One region of the Vibrio sp. 1078-1 genome, then DNA from elsewhere that is predicted to be linked to it. Evidence: predicted binding sites of a transcription regulator. Region 1 holds the regulator's gene; each other region holds the start of a gene.
The links. The regulator CRP, encoded in region 1, controls carbon source genes, mostly activating them, when cyclic AMP is high. The targets are predictions, from matches to a motif close to TGTGANNNNNNTCACA.

Region 2: the regulator CRP is predicted to act here: its motif matches at 3,183-3,198, upstream of R7190_RS20065 (CTP synthase).
Region 3: the regulator CRP is predicted to act here: its motif matches at 1,631-1,646, upstream of rppH (RNA pyrophosphohydrolase).

What each region holds. Positions count from the first base shown of each region.
Region 1 is NZ_JAWOWM010000023.1:12,480-18,859, reverse strand. It holds gene R7190_RS23630 (DUF1338 domain-containing protein) at 155-946, shown strand; gene crp (cAMP-activated global transcriptional regulator CRP) at 1,083-1,715, opposite strand; gene R7190_RS23620 (phosphoribulokinase) at 1,956-2,825, opposite strand; gene R7190_RS23615 (YheU family protein) at 2,951-3,163, opposite strand; gene R7190_RS23610 (hydrolase) at 3,197-4,204, opposite strand; gene R7190_RS23605 (TIGR02444 family protein) at 4,292-4,780, opposite strand; gene R7190_RS23600 (ABC transporter ATP-binding protein) at 4,777-6,380, opposite strand, start outside.
Region 2 is NZ_JAWOWM010000013.1:59,689-66,068, reverse strand. It holds gene eno (phosphopyruvate hydratase) at 78-1,379, opposite strand; gene R7190_RS20065 (CTP synthase) at 1,458-3,098, opposite strand; gene mazG (nucleoside triphosphate pyrophosphohydrolase) at 3,303-4,106, opposite strand; gene relA (GTP diphosphokinase) at 4,456-6,380, opposite strand, start outside.
Region 3 is NZ_JAWOWM010000004.1:483,384-489,763, forward strand. It holds gene R7190_RS12090 (NADP(H)-dependent aldo-keto reductase) at 1-18, opposite strand, end outside; gene R7190_RS12095 (DUF6482 family protein) at 173-484, shown strand; gene mutH (DNA mismatch repair endonuclease MutH) at 500-1,180, opposite strand; gene rppH (RNA pyrophosphohydrolase) at 1,800-2,321, shown strand; gene ptsP (phosphoenolpyruvate--protein phosphotransferase) at 2,324-4,570, shown strand; gene R7190_RS12115 (sulfite exporter TauE/SafE family protein) at 4,577-5,368, shown strand; gene lgt (prolipoprotein diacylglyceryl transferase) at 5,456-6,277, shown strand; gene R7190_RS12125 (thymidylate synthase) at 6,287-6,380, shown strand, end outside.

The DNA.
Region 1 (6,380 bases):
AGTGAGCAAAGACTCGGAAAAGCGTGTTGACTGACTGGCATTTACCGTCACAGGTTGATGGTTGCTCGTTCATTATTCTGGACAACTTTTGTTGTGAACGAGCAGCCAACTTCCGCTTACCTTTAAACTCTACATCTCGTAACAAGGAGTCGTTATGACGCCCGATGTGTTATTTGAATCGCTATGGCAAGATTACATTCAACGTCTTTGCCCTTCGGCGGCTAAAGTGCATCAGCTGCTTCAAGAAGATGAGCCTCTGATTAATGATCATATAGCTTTACGTACCTTCAATATCGCGCCTCTTGGTATTGAAACTCTAGCTAAGCCATTTGTAGCTATTGGTTACAAGGCGTGTGGTGATTACGTTTTCGAAAGCAAAAAGCTGGTTGCTAAGCACTATGAGCACCCAGATCCGAAGCAACCTAAAGTATTTATTAGTGAGCTAAAAGTTGAAGAGTGCTCGCCTGAGCTACAAGAGATTGTGAAAAATTTGGTGGCACAAGTCGATGCTGACAAGCTGAACGATAGCGCATTCTTACATGGTGGACGCTTGTGGGATTTAAGCTTTGCTGATTACCAAACGTTGGCTAAAGAAAGTGAGTACGCATCTTGGCTTGCGGCGCATGGTTACGGAGCAAACCACTTCACGGTGAGCGTTAACCAACTCAATGAATATGAAGAAGTGAAGCAGGTAAACGATCATCTGCGTACCGCTGGGTTTACCATTAATGAAAATGGTGGTGAAGTGAAGGGCACTCCTGAGGTGTTGCTAGAGCAGTCATCGACCATGGCAGATAAAGTAGCGGTTCGTTTTAGCGAAGGCACTGAAATTATCCCTGGCGGGTTTTATGAATTTGCTAAGCGCTATCCGATGGAAAATGGTGATTTGTACCCAGGTTTCGTGGCCGCTTCAGCTGACAAAATCTTTGAAAGTACGAATGGCTAAGTTTTAGGGTTAACCTGTTAAGCTTACTCATTAGTGTTCGCTGCACCCTATCTTATTTGGTCATGAGTAAATAAAAAGCCACCAATGTTGCCATTGGTGGCTTTTATAATTTTGTTCGTGTCACTCTAGTTTGAGATTAACGAGTACCGTAAACCACGATGGTTTTACCGTGAGCAGAGATTAGGTTCTGCTCTTCTAGCATCTTCAAAATACGACCTACTGTCTCACGAGAACAGCCAACAATTTGACCGATTTCTTGACGAGTGATCTTGATTTGCATGCCGTCTGGGTGAGTCATTGCGTCTGGTTGTTTTGCAAGGTTCAGAAGCGTCTGAGCGATACGACCAGTTACGTCTAGGAACGCCAGGTCACCCACTTTTTGGCTAGTTACTTGAAGACGACGAGCCATCTGCGCAGAAAGACGCATTAGGATGTCTGGGTTTACTTGGATAAGCTGACGGAACTTCTTGAAAGAAATTTCAGCAACTTCACAAGGAGATTTAGCACGAACCCAAGCTGTGCGCTCTTGGTCTTCCTCGAATAGACCAAGTTCACCAATAAAGTCTCCTTGGTTTAGGTAAGAAAGGATCATCTCCTTACCTTCTTCGTCTTTGATAAGAACCGCAACAGAACCTTTAACGATGTAGTACAAAGTTTCTGCCTTTTCGCCCGCGTGAATTAGCGTGCTCTTTGAAGGGTACTTATGAATATGACAGTGTGAAAGAAACCACTCTAATGTTGGGTCGGTTTGAGGTTTACCTAGAACCATAATATCTCACTTCCTCTGCAGGGTACGCTTGCGCTATCCATATTTTAGCTAAGCCTGAATTAGGCCTACTAGAATAAGAGCACTTTTTATATGCTGCAAGCTCTCTTGTGTTTCGGTAAGAAATAGTATCCTTTTTCGAAAACGATTTCTTGATTTTAATCGTGCCATGATTGAGATTTTGTAAGCAAAACTGTGCACATGATCACGGTATGAAAAGTAAACATCTTCGCAGGCAGGTTTTTAGCCAATTTTCCCTGTTTCGATGAGCTGTTGTAGGATAGGCCGAACTATGAGCTCCATTGCAAAGCTCATCTTACCGCCGGGTACGACAATCGTGTTGTGGCGTGACATGAATGAGCCATCAATCATGGCCAGCAGATATGGGAAGTCGACATTCTTGATACCGCGTAGGCGAATCACCACAAAACTCTCATCCAAACTAGGGATGCCTTTTGCATTAAGTGGGTTGGAAGTATCAACGGTCGGTACGCGCTGGAAGTTGATGTGAGTACGAGAAAACTGCGGAGTGATATAGTTGAGGTAATCGTCCATGGATCGCACGATTGAGTCCATTACCGCTTCACGCGAATGGCCGCGATCGCGAGTGTCACGTACGAATTTTTGTATCCACTCTAAGTTCACAATCGGCACCATGCCGATTAAGAAATCCACATGTTGAGCAACATTAACATCGCCATCGACCACGCCACCATGTAACCCTTCATAAAACAGAACGTCGCTGTTTTCGGGTAAGTCTTGCCACGGTGTAAACGTGCCTGGCATTTGATTGTAGGGAACCGCTTCGTCAAACGTGTGCAGATAACGGCGCACGCTGCCAGTGCCGTCATGCCCGAACTTACGGAAAAACTCTTCTAATCCCGGGAAGTCATTAGCTTGTGGGCCAAAGTAGCTAATGTGTCGACCTTGCTCGCGGGCTTTGCGGATTTCGATGTCCATTTCTGGGCGAGTAAAGCGATGGAAGCTATCGCCTTCAACCCATGCGGGTTTAACGTTCATCATATTGAACATTTTACGGAAGGCTTCAGATGTAGTGGTCGTGCCGGCACCGGACGAACCAGTAACCGCAATAATTGGGTGTTTAGCTGACATGACAAACCTTGTCGAAAATTACTTACCTGTAATGTGCAGTAGAGTTACTACTGCACGGTCGATATCCCACTATAGCACGTAACAATACCTTGTCATCGAGTGGGATACGGTAAAATGTGAAGGGTCTAAAATTTTGTTTTATGCTGAATATCGACGGTTTCGTGTAGCTCAGAGAACACGATAACCGCTTCACCTTTTTCCAATTGAGCTTTAACTTGATCAATTTTGTCATGCAAAGAAACCTCGACGGTTCCGTAATCCGTTCCTTCGCGTAAGACGAATTCACGAATTAAGTTTTCCAATGTTTCCGGCGCAATGTCTTGCCATGGAATGATCATAAATACCTCTAACTTTTATGATGAGCGGCTAGTTTACTGCGTTCGTTGCTTGGATACAGCAGAAAGGTAATCTGCGGCGATACTTTCGTAATACGCGGGCAGCGCTTCCTCCAACCAAAACTTAGGTTTTAACGCCGTTCCTGTCAGGAAGCCAACATGGCCACCGTGCTCAAAGAGACGGTAATCAATATTATCTGGCAGAACAAACTTCGGTATCACATCATCGGTCATGAACGGATCGTCTTTGGCATGGATGATCAGTGTGGGTAGCGTGATTTGCTGTAGTTTACTTAAGCCAGAGCATTGGTCGTAATAATCTTGTGCGTCTTTAAAGCCATGCAATGGTGCGGTAATCAAATCATCGAATTCATACAGCCGTGTGACACGTTTGATTGAGTTGTAGGACAGCGCCAGCTCGCCATGCAGTAGATGATGCTTTTGTAACGCGTTACGTTTCAGTGAAGAAAGCAGATAACGGCGATACACTTTTGAAAAGCCTTGTTCTATACGGTTCGCACACGCCGCTAGGTCTAAAGGCGCTGAGATAATAGTCGCTGCATTCAAAATAGGGTGGTCTTTATATTGGGCTAAATAATTCGCCAACATGTTACCGCCAAGAGAAATACCAACCGCAACCTTGGGGTTATCAGGAAAGCGTTGCTCAAGGTGCTCTAAGAAGTGGAGGGCGTCAGTCACTTCACCAGAATGATAGGCGCGAGCTTTCTTGTTTGGCTTACCGCTACAACCGCGGAAATGCATCATCACCGACAGCCATCCAGATTGAGCAAATGCATTCATTAGCCCATTGGCATAAGGGCTATAGAAGCACCCCTCTAATCCATGAAATAAAACAAAAATCGGCTTTTTTTGTGCAGGCTCTTGGGTTGGGTCCTCGCTCCACGCGAGATCGAGAAAGTCGCCATCGGATGTATCGAGGGTTTGCCAAATCGGCGTAAACAACGCTTTTTTGCGAATAAAACGCGGCAAAAGCGTTTGGAGATGCGGGTTTTTGATCCCGGCGGCTGCGAAAAATTGTGTCATACCTAACTGCTCTTATGCGGTCCTTCGGTGTCCGTTGAAGAACTTATTAATATAATCCTTTATAAAGATTATAGGTATTCTACAGATTTATGGGCGTTTTGGTGGTTGAATGTTTGGCACCGGAATAGCAAAGGCTTGCTGCAAATGTTCCCCACCGAGTTGACGACAGTATCTCAACGTCAGTGGGTCATCATCATTTTTGAGTAGTGCAAGTGAGTTAATGCAGTCCACCAAATCCGCTTGTTGCTGCTTTTCTAGTTGCAGCTCAAACTGCAAGGTCTCACGATACAAAGCGTCATTGACTTGAGACTTAAGGTGGCGACGAAGGTCGCGAAAGGAGTGAAGTAAAGTTTCGCTCCTACCTAGACAGTCTTGCACCAAGGGCCAGTCTTTTTCTTGGAAAATGAGTTGCTGCTCATCGAGCCATCTGAGCAGCAGGAGTAGGTTCACGTTGCCGTGATAATTGTTCTGCAATGATAAACACGCTTCTTTCACTTCTCGCACACCATAAAACTGCAGACTGAACTGCCAAAGGTGTTCTAGGGTGAGTGTGTATTCAGCGTGTTGATTACTCATTGATTAAACTCTAGCTCCATCTGCTCCAGTTCTTCCTGAGCAGACATCCATTCCATTTCAATTTCTTCGAGCTCAGCTTTACTGGAAGCTTGAAGTGCCAGTACTTGGTTAAGTTTAGCTTTATTTTCGGCCGCATACAGTGAGTTGTCCGCCAATTGTTCTTCAGCTTCGGCCAGTGCAGCACCTAACTTATCCATTTTATTTTCTAGTTGTGTCAGCGTTTTGCGAATTGGCGCTGTCTGTTTTCGAAACTCTGCATCGCGACGTTTTTGCTCTTTCTTCGCAGCTGCGCTGTTGGCCGTATCTTTGCTTGGCTGCGCAGCCTGCGCTTCTTTGCGTTCCGCTCTTTGTTGTTCGGTTAACCATTTATAATAGTCATTTAAATCACCGTCGAACGGAGCAACTTGTCTATCATGCACTAAATACAAGTCATCGGTCGTAGCGCGCAGTAAATAGCGGTCGTGCGAAACAATCACCATCGCACCTTCGAATGTTTGCAGTGCCATCGTAAGTGCTTGGCGCATGTCCAAGTCTAAGTGGTTGGTCGGTTCATCAAGTAGCAACAGGTTTGGCTTTTGCCACACAATTAAAGCCAATACCAAACGGGCTTTTTCGCCACCAGAAAACGGCGCAACTTTTTCTAGTGCTTTGTCACCTTGGAAGCCAAAGCTACCTAGGTAATCACGTAGCTGCTGTTCGGTTTGATCGGGTGCGATTTGCATCATGTGTTGCAGCGGCGTTTCTTCAGGATGAAGCGTTTCTAACTGGTGCTGAGCGAAGTAACCAATTTTCACGCCTTGTGAGTAAGTTAGGTCACCACCTTGCGCGTTAAGTTCACCAGAGAGCAGCTTGATTAAGGTCGATTTACCCGCACCATTACGGCCGAGTAGACCAATACGACTGCCAGGAACCAAGTTTAAGCGGATCTTCTCTAAGATGAGGTTGTCACCGTAACCTGCAGATACTTCATCCATCATCATGATTGGGTTTGGCAGCGCAGCTGGCTCACGGAATTGAAAGCTAAATGGGTTATCGAATTGAGCTGGCAGTACTTTTTCCATGCGCTCCAAAGCTTTGATACGGCTTTGGGCTTGGCGTGCTTTTGATGCTTTGTAACGGAAGCGGTCGATGTAGCTTTGCATGTGCGACATCTGCTTCTGTTGCTTTTCAAACATCGCTTGTTGCAACACCATCTTTTGTGCGCGTTGGTTTTCGAATGACGAGTAGTTACCCGTGTATTCGTTCAGCTGCTGATTCTCGATGTGAATGATGCGACCAACAATTGGATCAAGGAAGTCTCGGTCGTGCGAGATCAGAATCAGCGTGCCAGGGTAGTTTTGTAGCCAACGCTCTAACCACATTACCGCGTCCAAATCCAAGTGGTTGGTTGGTTCGTCGAGTAGCAGTAGATCAGAACGACACAATAGCGCTTGAGCCAAGTTAAGACGCATACGCCAACCACCCGAGAATTGGGTCAAACTCCAACTCATTTGCTCTTGGCTGAACCCTAAACCATCGAGCAGTTCTGCCGCGCGAGCGCGAATGCTGTAACCACCAATGGTTTCAATTTTACCGTGTATCTCGGCAACTAGGGTTCCGT
Region 2 (6,380 bases), on a different contig from region 1:
TCCGTCATATAAAAAACGCCCCGCAAGTGCGAGGCGTTTTCAAAAGCTTTAAGTTAAGCGGTTAATTCAATTAAGAATTAAGCTTGACCTTTAACTTCTTTAAGACCGTTGAAAGGAGCGCGCTCACCTAGAGCTTCCTCGATACGGATTAGCTGGTTGTACTTAGCAACACGGTCAGAACGGCTCATAGAACCAGTTTTGATTTGACCTGCAGCTGTACCTACCGCTAGGTCAGCGATAGTTGCATCTTCAGTTTCGCCAGAACGGTGAGAGATTACTGCTGTGTAACCTGCGTCTTTAGCCATCTTGATTGCAGCTAGAGTCTCAGTTAGAGAACCGATTTGGTTGAACTTGATAAGGATAGAGTTAGCTACGCCTTTCTCGATACCTTCAGCAAGGATCTTAGTGTTAGTAACGAATAGATCGTCACCTACTAGTTGAAGCTTGTCACCTAGTAGTTCAGTTTGGTGCTTGAAGCCATCCCAGTCAGACTCGTCTAGACCGTCTTCGATAGAAACGATTGGGAATTGGTTAGCTAGCTCAGCTAGGTAGTGGTTGAACTCTTCAGAAGTGAAAGTTTTACCTTCGCCTTTCATGTTGTAGATGCCAGCTTCTTTGTCGAAGAACTCAGATGCAGCACAGTCCATAGCTAGAGTTACGTCTTTACCTAGTTCGTAACCAGCAGCTGCAACAGCTTCTGCGATAACTTCTAGAGCTTCAGCGTTAGATTTAAGGTTAGGAGCGAAACCACCTTCATCACCAACTGCAGTGCTGTAGCCTTTAGACTTAAGAACTTTAGCTAGGTTGTGGAATACTTCTGCACCGATACGTAGACCTTCTTTAAGAGTCTTAGCGCCAACTGGTTGGATCATGAACTCTTGGATGTCAACGTTGTTGTCTGCGTGCTCACCACCGTTGATGATGTTCATCATTGGTAGAGGCATAGAGAACTGACCTGCAGTGCCGTTTAGCTCAGCGATGTGCTCGTATAGAGGCATGCCTTTCGCAGCAGCAGCAGCTTTAGCGTTTGCTAGAGAAACAGCTAGGATAGCGTTAGCACCGAATTTAGATTTGTTTTCAGTGCCGTCTAGTTCGATCATTACTGCGTCGATTGCAGCTTGGTCTTTAGCGTCTTTGCCAACTAGAGCTTCAGCGATTGGGCCGTTTACAGCTTCAACTGCTTTAAGAACACCTTTACCTAGGAAACGTGCTTTGTCACCGTCACGTAGCTCAAGAGCTTCGCGAGAACCAGTAGATGCGCCAGATGGAGCTGCCGCCATACCTACGAAACCGCCTTCTAGGTGTACTTCAGCTTCTACAGTTGGGTTACCACGTGAGTCGATGATTTCACGACCTAGAACTTTAACGATCTTAGACATTAATGTTTCCTCTCGTTTCAAATATAAATGTCAATCTTAAAGGGCAGCAGCACAACCTTCGCCGCCGCCCGTATCCTTTTACTTCTCGAATTCGCCGCGTGCGTTTTGGCCCGCAGCCTTAACAAAACCTGCAAACAATGGATGTCCATCGCGAGGAGTCGAGGTGAATTCTGGGTGGAACTGAGCCGCTACAAACCATGGGTGAGCTGGGTTCTCAATCATTTCCACTAACTTCTTGTCCGCAGATAGACCTGATACTTTTAGGCCTGCTTTTTCGATTTGCGGACGAAGCACGTTATTCACTTCGTAACGGTGACGGTGACGTTCATGGATCGTCGCGCTACCGTACAGTTCACGAGCTTTAGTCCCTTTCTCTAGGTGACACAGCTGTGAACCAAGACGCATCGTACCGCCTAGGTCAGACTTTTCAGTACGCTCTTCTACGCTACCTGATTCGTCTACCCACTCTGTGATCAAACCTACCACAGGGTACTTAGTCTCTTTGTTAAATTCTGTTGAATGTGCACCTTCCATACCCGCAACGTTACGCGCGTATTCGATTAGTGCAACTTGCATACCCAAACAAATACCTAGGTAAGGCACGTTATTTTCACGTGCATATTGAGCCGCACGGATCTTGCCTTCAATACCACGATCGCCGAAGCCACCTGGTACTAGGATTGCGTCCAAACCTTCTAGAAGTTCAACGCCTTTTGTTTCGATATCTTGTGAGTCTACATACTTAATTGTGACGCTTAGGCGGTTTTTCAAGCCAGCGTGTTTAAGCGCTTCGTTCACAGATTTGTATGCATCTGGTAATTCAATGTATTTACCAACCATACCGATGGTTACTTCACCAGTAGGATTTGCTTCTTCGTAGATAACCTGTTCCCATTCAGAAAGGTCTGCTTCAGGAGCAGTAATACCAAAGCGAGCACACACAAGGTCATCTAGCCCTTGAGATTTAATCAACTGAGGGATCTTGTAGATAGAGTCTACATCCTTCATTGAAATTACTGCTTTTTCTGGAACATTACAGAACAGTGCGATTTTTTTACGCTCATTCGCAGGAATAACGCGATCGCTACGGCAAACTAGGATGTCTGGCTGAATACCGATAGATAGAAGTTCTTTTACTGAGTGTTGCGTCGGCTTAGTTTTCACTTCGCCCGCTGCCGCTAGGTAAGGAACAAGTGTTAGGTGCATGAACATTGCGCGCTCACGGCCTAGCTCAACAGCTAGCTGACGAATCGCTTCCATAAATGGTAGTGATTCGATATCACCAACAGTACCGCCAACTTCAACGATAGCCACATCATGGCCTTCAGAACCTGCAATAACGCGATCTTTGATTGCGTTAGTGATATGAGGGATAACTTGAATAGTTGCGCCTAGGTAGTCACCACGACGTTCTTTACGAAGTACGTCGGCATAAACACGACCTGCAGTGAAGTTGTTACGCTTGGTCATCTTGGTACGGATGAAACGCTCGTAGTGACCAAGGTCAAGGTCAGTCTCTGCGCCATCTTCTGTAACGAACACTTCACCGTGCTGAGTAGGGCTCATTGTGCCCGGGTCAACGTTGATGTAAGGGTCAAGCTTCATCATAGTCACTTTAAGACCACGAGCTTCTAGAATAGCCGCAAGAGATGCTGCTGCAATACCTTTACCTAGAGAGGATACAACCCCGCCAGTAACAAAAATGTAATTTGTCGTCATGTTTAACCTGAAATTGGTTGAATGAGGGAAATGGAGTGCTTCTGGACGGGAGATAAATATACCAGAAGCTCCTTACCGCCACAACGTGAAATCTATCACACCGTAATTTTTTATTTTTTGCTTCAAATCAAAGTGAGCAAAGACAACCCAAAGTCCGTTTCGTGTAACCAAACAAGCTGACCTTATATTATGTATTCTGCCAGTTTACCTCTGCCTCGATTCTTCTTGTTTTACTTCATCCCAAAAATGGTCAAGTTCTGATAAAGAACAATCTGTAAGTACTTTGCCTGACTGCTGGACCTTGCCTTCAACTTGTTTAAAACGTCGCGCAAACTTTACGTTTGCTTTTCCTAGCGCGACTTCTGGGTTTTTATCAAGGTGGCGAGCCAAATTGACAGTCGCAAATAGCAAATCACCGAGCTCCAACTCAACTTTCTCTTCATCGGGCTGAACTTGCAGTGCCTCTTCCATGACTTCGTCAATTTCTTCTCGTACTTTATCGACAACCGGGCCAAGTGAATCCCAATCAAACCCAAATTTTGCACATTTTTTCTGAATTTTTGTAGCACGAGAAAGTGCCGGTAAAGAGTTTGGTATTGAGTCTAGGATACTTTCTTCCGCTTTGCCTACTAGGGCTTTTTCTTTTGCTTTTTCCGCTTCCCAGTTCGCGTTAATTTCCTCGTCAGATTCAAACTCAACATCTGAAAAAACATGCGGGTGGCGACGAGTCAGTTTTTCGTTCACGGTTTCGACGACATCCGAAAAGTCGAACAGCTCTTGCTCTTTCGCTAGCTGACTGTAAAAAATCACCTGAAACAACAAATCCCCTAGCTCTTCTTTTAGATTGGGCCAATCTCGATTTTGAATCGCGTCCACCACCTCGTAGGTTTCTTCTATTGTATGCGGAACGATGGTGTCAAAGGTTTGTTTTAAGTCCCAAGGGCAACCGTTTTCGGGGTCACGCAGCTTCGCCATGATTTGTTCTAACTGTTCAATTGGATGACTCATTTTTTGTTCCTTTAAACCTTTCTATTAAAGAAAAAGGTGAGCAGCCAAAACCACTCACCTTCTACATTATATTTTCTCAGCAGCTTTCACTAAGTAATTGTTACTTTGACAAGGCAACAAGTTTTCGCGACTCCTGAGCATAGCCTACTATGTGATGCCCCTGAGCCGGCACGTCGGAATAAGTGCAGCTAACGCAGATAAAAAGCCAAATATGACGCAAGTGTAACTCTGTAAATAGTTGAAGTTGTAGCTAGGCGACAAACAAACGAGACTCCTGAGCATGGTTCACCATGTGATGGAGCGAGTGCGTGCAGTCAACAACGCTACAACGATAACTATGACGAGAGTTTTAGCCGAGGCGTTTCACCGTCATGACATCCTTGATCTGTTCCACACGTTTCGAAACCCGCGAAAGCACCTCAATATTGGTGACTTCTAGGTCAAAGTCCATGATGGCAAGTTGACGTCTGTAGTCGACTCGGTTCTTCATACTGGTCACTTTGATCTTTTCGTTGGCGAACAGTGTCGTAATGTCTTTGAGTAGACCACCTCGCTCCATCGCTTCAACACGCACGGTGAGGATGTATGACCCCACAAAGCCGCTGCCCCAGACTGTATCGATGATGCGCTCTGGCGCATGATGGCGCAGTTCTTCTAGCTGTTCACAGTCACTACGGTGTACTGAAATCCCACGACCTTGCGTTATGTAACCAGAGATATCGTCACCTGGAATTGGCTGACAGCAACGTGCTAGATGTGTCATTAGGTTATCGACGCCTTCTACTACAACTGCGTCTTTTTTCGGTCGGCTTTGCGCGGGTGATTTATGCTCAGCTTCTTGCAGTTTTTCCAGTGCTTGCTGATCTTCTTCCTCTGCCGTTGGCTTGTTAACTAACGCGTTGATATGGTTAATTATTTGGTTGATACGCAAATCACCGCTACCTACACCAACATACAATTCATCTGGTGTTTTGACGTTAAACCGCTTGAGGGCGTAATGCTCTGCATCTTTTAACGTTGCGCCAATTTTGGCTAACTCATGCTCAAGGATTTCACGACCTGCTTCAAGGTTCTTCTCACGGCTTTGTTTTCGGAACCAGGCGTTAATTTTGGCACGCGCACGACCAGAATGAACGAAGCCTAATGATGGGTTTAACCAGTCACGTGATGGGTTAGGTTCTTTCTGAGTGATAATCTCGACTTGGTCACCCATATGTAATTTATGCGTGAACGGCACAATACGACCTCCGACTTTGGCACCGATACAACGGTGTCCCACTTCGGAGTGAATGTGATAGGCAAAATCTAGCGGCGTTGCCCCCATTGGCAAATCGACAACATCACCACGTGGTGTAAAGGCATAAACACGGTCATCAAAGACTTGGCTACGCAGCTCATCGAGCATTTCGCCAGAGTCAGACATTTCTTCTTGCCAATCCAATAGCTTACGCAGCCACGTAATCTTCTCATCATAACCGCTTCGGCTGCTTGCCCCTTCTTTATATTTCCAGTGCGCTGCAACCCCCAGTTCCGACTCTTCATGCATTTGCTTGGTACGAATCTGGATCTCGATGGTTTTGCCTTCTGGCCCTAGAATTACTGTATGGATCGATTGATAACCGTTTGGTTTAGGGTTAGCAACGTAGTCATCAAACTCGCTCGGTAGATGCTTGTATTTGGTGTGAACTACGCCTAAAGCCGCGTAACAGTCTTGCAGTTTGTCTGCGATGATACGTACTGCTCGAACATCAAACAGCTCATCGAATGCCAAACTCTTCTTCTGCATTTTTCGCCAAATGCTGTAGATGTGCTTAGGTCGACCACTCACTTCGGCATTGATGCCCGACACTTCCATTTCGTGCGTGAGGTCTTCAACAAAGTCTTTGATGTACTGTTCACGAACGATGCGTCGCTCAGAAAGCTGCTTGGCAATTTGTTTGTAAGTTTCCGGCTGTTGGTAGCGGAAAGCGTAATCTTCAATTTCCCATTTCAGCTGACCGATGCCTAATCGGTTTGCTAGCGGCGCATAGATGTTGGCACACTCTTTTGCCGCCGCACGTCGAACTTCATCAGGCGCTTTTTTAACTTCAATAAGGTTACAAATTCGCTCCGCAAGCTTGATAACCACGCAGCGGAAGTCATCCACCATGGCAAGCAGCATGCGGCGTACGTTATCTACCTGAGATGACGCTGCACTGCCTTCCATGTTGACGTTGAGTTGGCCAATAGCAGCCATTTCTTCAACGCCGTCGATTAATTTTATGATTTCTTTGC
Region 3 (6,380 bases), on a different contig from region 1:
TAGTTTTGTGTATTGCATATCACGTCCTTGAAGAGTTACCGACTAAATAAGTGACTCCAATATAGGGGATTTTTAGCCGCAATCGCAAATGATTTACGTATAAAGGGAGAGCAAACTCGAAAGCTACAGTTAGCCTAACTACACTTAAATAATCGTGTGAAGGAGGTATGTTATGCAGAAGCATCAATTGGACATGTGGCTACATGGTCCACATAAAGATACTTATAAAACTCCCAAAGTATTTGTGATTGGGTGTTCTGATGTCTCTGACTATCTTTTAGCTGTGGAGTACAAGCATCAACTTGAGCCGATTAAAGACGGTGAAGACCCGATACATTTTGGCTCTCTAGACTTAGTAAAAGAAGAATTATTGAGGCTAGGGGTCGATAAAGCGTATTTAAGGCTGCGTAATGCGTATGACGAATGTGGCACTGAAGAGGCAGCCTCGTACTGCGATATTGAGTTATCGCTCGTGACGCACTAAATAGCTGATATAGTTTTATTCTGGTTGAGTGTTAATGTAGTGCTTGAGTAAGATCTGTTCAGTAAACTGTGTTCTAAGGTAAAAGCCTCGGGGCAGAGTTTTCATCGGCTTACCATTTGAGTTATATGCTTCGGTGAGCGCTTTTGCATTTGCGGCTTTAGGGCGAAGATGCAGCGCTTCTCCGTGTCTGGCGGAAATTTGATCAAATCTTCCCAAGACGATCATCTCCATTAACTCTTCCCAGTCATTTCGCAAAATCCGTTCTTCTTCTTCATCTGGTGACCAAATGAGTGGACTGCCCACACGTCTTTCAGCGAGTGGGATTTCTCGTTCTCCTTCTACGGGTACCCAAAGCACACGAGATAGCTTGTTTCGAACATGACTTGTTTCCCATGTAAGACCATGAACACCAGTGAGGGGGGCCACAGAAACAAAGGTTGTTTCTAAAGGTTTGCCAGAGTAACTGATCGGAATACTTTTCAACTCGATCCCTAGTTTTGCGAAATCTTGTTGAGGTTTACTGCCAGCTGGAGCGCCCAAGTGCCATTCGAGTAATTGACCCACCCAACCTTTATCACGTTTTAAGTTTTCAGGAACAATCATATTCGCCTCGGCGGCCAACTCAGCAAAACTGAGTCCTGCCATATCATGCGCTCGTTCCAATAGCTCTGCTTCTGTTTGTGGTTCTGGTTTCATAGTTACAAGGTGGTATTACAAAAAATATAGTTTATCAAACTCCGACCAAATCTACTGTTTAAGATTTCACCGAGGCGGTGTAAGAACGATCAATTCATAACTTATCCACAGGTGGAGGAGGTATTGATAAGATCCTGACGAGGTCTGTATGAATAAACAGGGGTTAAAATGCATTTTTGGGGTTGATTTTGTTGTAATCATCTAAACGAATAGCAGGTAAGTGTGGATAAATAGCCTGTTGGTGGATCTTTGACCGATCTGAGTTTGGTGAAAAGATCATCAAGAAATTGAAGATCGAATTATCGTTATTTTTAAAAATAAATACTTTTTTATCAATGCTTTATGTTTGTTTTTTTGTTTATTCATTTGTTTTTCATTTGATGGGATTGAACTGAATTACTCATTTGAATTGAATTCTTCACAAAGTTATTCACAGAAAAGGTGAATAAATGTGGGCAATGTCTCACTCTTGTGTTGATAAGGTATGGTTTGATTAAAAGATATCCAAAAATGCTGAAAAGGTAATAAATCTTGCTCATATCACATCAGTAAGTTTGCTAGTAATGGGGATATGTGGAAAAATCACGGTAATAAAAAATTTATTCATAGAGGTTAGCCAGTGATAGATGGCGATGGTTACCGACTTAATGTTGGTATTGTGATATGTAATAACCATGGTCAGGTCTTCTGGGCTAAACGATACGGGCAACACTCATGGCAATTTCCACAAGGTGGGATTGACGAAGGTGAAACCCCTGAACAAGCCATGTTCAGGGAGTTATACGAAGAAGTCGGTTTAACGAAAAAAGACGTTAAGATCATTGCAACAAGTCGTCATTGGTTAAGATATAAGCTACCAAAGCGATTGGTGCGTTGGGACTCCAAGCCTGTTTGTATCGGCCAAAAACAGAAATGGTTTCTGCTGAGATTAGAATGCGATGAGTCTCGCATTAATATGCAACGCGGAAAATCCCCTGAATTTGATGGTTGGCGCTGGGTAAGTTACTGGTATCCAGTTAGGCAAGTTGTTTCTTTCAAGCGAGATGTTTATCGACGAGCGATGAAAGAATTTGCATCCTTAGCCATGCCTTTTCGAGAGAGAAAAGCGAAAGGGAAAAGAAAAAAGCAACGTAGAGGATAATCATGCTCAGTCAGCTAAGGGAAATAGTTGAGAAAGTCTCCAGGGTCGATGATGTGCATCTGGCACTCGATATATTGGTGAAAGAGACTTGTGCTGCCCTTAGTACTGAGTGCTGTACTATCTATCTTGCTAATGAAGAAATGCAGCGCCTTGAGTTAATGGCAACTCAAGGCCTTATTTTTGAAGGTGATAGTATTCATATCAACTTCAATGAAGGCTTGGTTGGGTTGGTAAAACGAAGCGCTGAACCCCTTAACCTTGCCGAAGCCTCAAAACACCCCGAGTTCAAATTCTTTCCTCAACTCGGCGAACAGATTTACCACTCTTTTTTAGCTACTCCAATCATTCATCGTAAACAAGTTTTAGGTGTGTTGGTGATCCAACAAAAAACGCCGCGCTTGTTTAGTGAAATGGAAGAATCGTTTCTTGTTACCTTATCCGCTCAGTTAGCGGTGCTCATTGCACATGCGCAGAATCTTGGGCATTGGCAGTTAGCATCTAAACCCACGGTATTAAAAGGTTTGCCTGCGTCTACTGGTGTCGCGATTGGAGAGTTTTGGTTCGACAATACCCAGCCGAGTTTATCGGATATTTTCCCTTCGTCCACGTTAGATAAGGAACGCGAGCACGAGACACTACTGGTGGCCATAGAGCGAGCGTTAAATGACTTTCGCCGCATGCGGAAAAAACTGGACAGTGAAATCAACAAAGATGCGCTGGCGATCTTCGATCTGTTTACTCACTTACTGAATGATCCGATGCTTCGCGGTGATTTGAAGAAGCAGATTGAAAAAGGAGACAGGGCAGACTGGGCGTTACGCCAAGTTGTAGAGTCATACTCGAATCGATTTGCAAGAATGTCGGATGTATACATGCGTGAAAGAGCGCAAGATATCCGAGAGTTAGGGCAAAGGCTGCTCTATTTTCTGCACAACAGTGAGCAAGAAAATTCTGCAATTGATCGTCCCATTATTTTGGTGGCGAACGAACTCACTGCCACCTTGCTCGCTTCTGTACCTAAAGAGTTTTTGTTAGCCGTCGTATCATTAGAGGGAGGCGCAAACTCTCACGCTGCCATTTTATCTCGAGCTCTTGGGGTCCCTGCAGTCATGGGCGCCAACATTAATCCGGATGTGGTGAATGGCAAACTCGGGATAGTCGACGGCTATACGGGTGAGATCTTCTTAGAGCCAAACCGCCAGTTGTTGCGAGAGTATCGCAGCTTAGTAAGCGAAGAGTCTGAACTGTTTGCCATGGTAAACAAGGACCTCGCACTCCCTGCGGTTACGCAAGATAATCACCATATCGAAATTATGCTGAATGCGGGACTCAGTGCAGACAGTAATATTGCCATCAACACAGGTGTTGATGGTGTTGGGTTGTACCGAACTGAGATTGCATTTTTACTTCAGCATCACTTTCCTTCGGAAGATGAACAGTATCATCAATACCAAGCAATACTTAACAGCTATCCGAATCAACGAGTAGTGATGCGTACTTTGGATATTGGTGGTGACAAACCTTTGCCGTATTTGCCCATCGAAGAAGATAATCCGTTTCTAGGCTGGCGTGGCATTCGTTTTACATTGGATCATCCAGACATTTTCTTGATCCAGCTGCGTGCAATGTTAAGAGCGAGTGCAGAAAGCGGAAACTTAAGTATCTTATTGCCAATGGTGTCAGGGGTAAAAGAGCTAGACGATGCCATTAGCTTGATTAATCAAGCTCACAGCGAAGCCGTTTTGCTTGATGATAGAATTCAATTCCCACAAATTGGGGTCATGATTGAAGTACCATCGATGGTGTATCTGTTGCCAACGATCGCTCACCGTGTTGATTTTGTTTCTGTCGGGACAAACGATTTAACTCAGTATTTATTAGCGGTAGATAGGAACAATTCGCGCGTCGCGGATGTCTATGAATCTATGCATCCTGCGGTACTGTTAGCGCTTAAGCAAATCCATGACGTGTGCGATAAGTATCGGGTGCCAGTGTGTATTTGTGGTGAGTTAGCTGGCGACCCATTTGGCGCTCTTCTCTTACTTGGGTTAGGGTATACCAGTTTGAGTATGAACACCTCCAACGTGGCTAAGGTGAAATATTTGATTCGTCATAGCCAACAAGAAGAATTAGAAAAATTAGCGGAGCAAGCAATGACAAAGTCCTACGGGGAGGACATTCATCAAATGATGCATGACTTCTTCATCCAACAGGGTTTTGCGGGCTTTATCCGTGCAGGTAAAAAGTAGGAAATCGTGACCGTCTCTTTATTTTTGTTATTGTTGGCGCTAGGCGCTTTTGTGGGTGTGATGGCGGGGTTACTCGGTATCGGTGGTGGTTTGATTGTTGTTCCTGCCTTGTTGTATTTGCTTCCTCTTGCTGGGATCTCTCCAGAAATGAGTATGCACATGGCCTTAGCCACTTCGTTAGCGAGTATTATTGTCACGTCTGGCTCATCGGCGATGAATCACCTTAAGCTCGGCAATGTCGATATGTTTGTCGTAAAATGGTTGATGCCTGGTGTGGTCATTGGTGGCTTTGTTGGTGCCAATATTGCTGAGTGGATCCCTACACACTATTTGCCGAAAGTGTTTGGTGTCATTGTTCTTTGCCTGTCAGTACAAATGTTTCGTTCCATTAAAGTTACGAGCAGTAAACCTATGCCGAGCAGCCCTGTGACTGTAGTTTACGGCACGGGAATTGGTGTCGTATCAAGCCTTGCTGGTATTGGTGGTGGCTCACTGTCGGTACCATTTCTAAATAAACACGGGATAGAGATGCGTAAAGCGGTGGGTTCATCCTCCGTTTGTGGTTGCGTGATTGCTATTTCTGGTATGATCGGCTTCATCTTACATGGCTATAAAGTGGAAGGCTTACCTTCATACAGTATTGGCTATGTTTATCTTCCTGCTTTATTAGCTATTGCTATGGCCTCGATGCTCACAACAAAAGTGGGTGCGAAGCTGGCAACTAACCTTCCAACTGCGGTATTAAAAAAGATATTCGCGGTGTTCTTAATGTTTGTTGCAGCGACCATGCTGCTCTAAGTTTGTACCCAAGTCATTCTCGCTGAACCAAGCATCTAGAGGTTACTTGGGTATATTTATTTTGTTGTGATAAGAAGAGAATGATTTATGTCTCAGGGATATATTGAATTTCCCAATATTGATCCGGTTTTAATCTCTATTGGTCCTGTTTCGGTTCGTTGGTACGGTTTGATGTACCTTGTAGGCTTTATGTTTGCTCTATGGTTAGCGAACCGACGTGCAGATAAGCCTGGAAGTGGTTGGACACGAGAGCAGGTTTCTGATTTGTTGTTCGCAGGCTTCCTTGGCGTGGTGATTGGTGGCCGTGTAGGCTACGTGCTTTTCTACAATTTTGAGCTCTTCCTGGCTGACCCTTTGTATCTATTTAAAGTGTGGACCGGTGGTATGTCTTTCCACGGCGGCTTACTGGGTGTGATTACTGCGATGTTCTGGTATGCACACAAAAACGGGCGAACTTTCTTCGGTGTTGCAGACTTTATCGCGCCGCTTGTGCCATTTGGTTTGGGTATGGGGCGTTTAGGTAACTTCATGAACAGCGAGTTGTGGGGCCGAGTAACGGATGTGCCTTGGGCGATCGTTTTCCCAAATGGCGGTCCACTGCCACGTCATCCATCGCAGCTTTATGAAATGGCGCTTGAAGGTATCGTCCTTTTCTTCATCTTGAATTGGTTCATCAAGAAACCTCGTCCTCTAGGTTCTGTTTCAGGGCTATTTTTAGCTGGATATGGTACATTCCGCTTCTTAGTTGAGTACGTGCGCGAACCAGACGCTCATTTGGGTTTATTCGGTGGCTTTATTTCCATGGGACAGATTTTATCCCTGCCAATGGTGGTTATCGGTGTCCTCATGATGGTTTGGGCATACAAACGTGGTCATTACAAAGACGAATTACCACAAAAGACGAAGTAAGGTATTGGTGTGAAACAGTATTTAGATTTGTGTCAACGCATCGTTGACCAAGGTGTTTGGGTTGAAAATGAGCGTACAGGCAAGCGCTGCCTGACCGTAATCA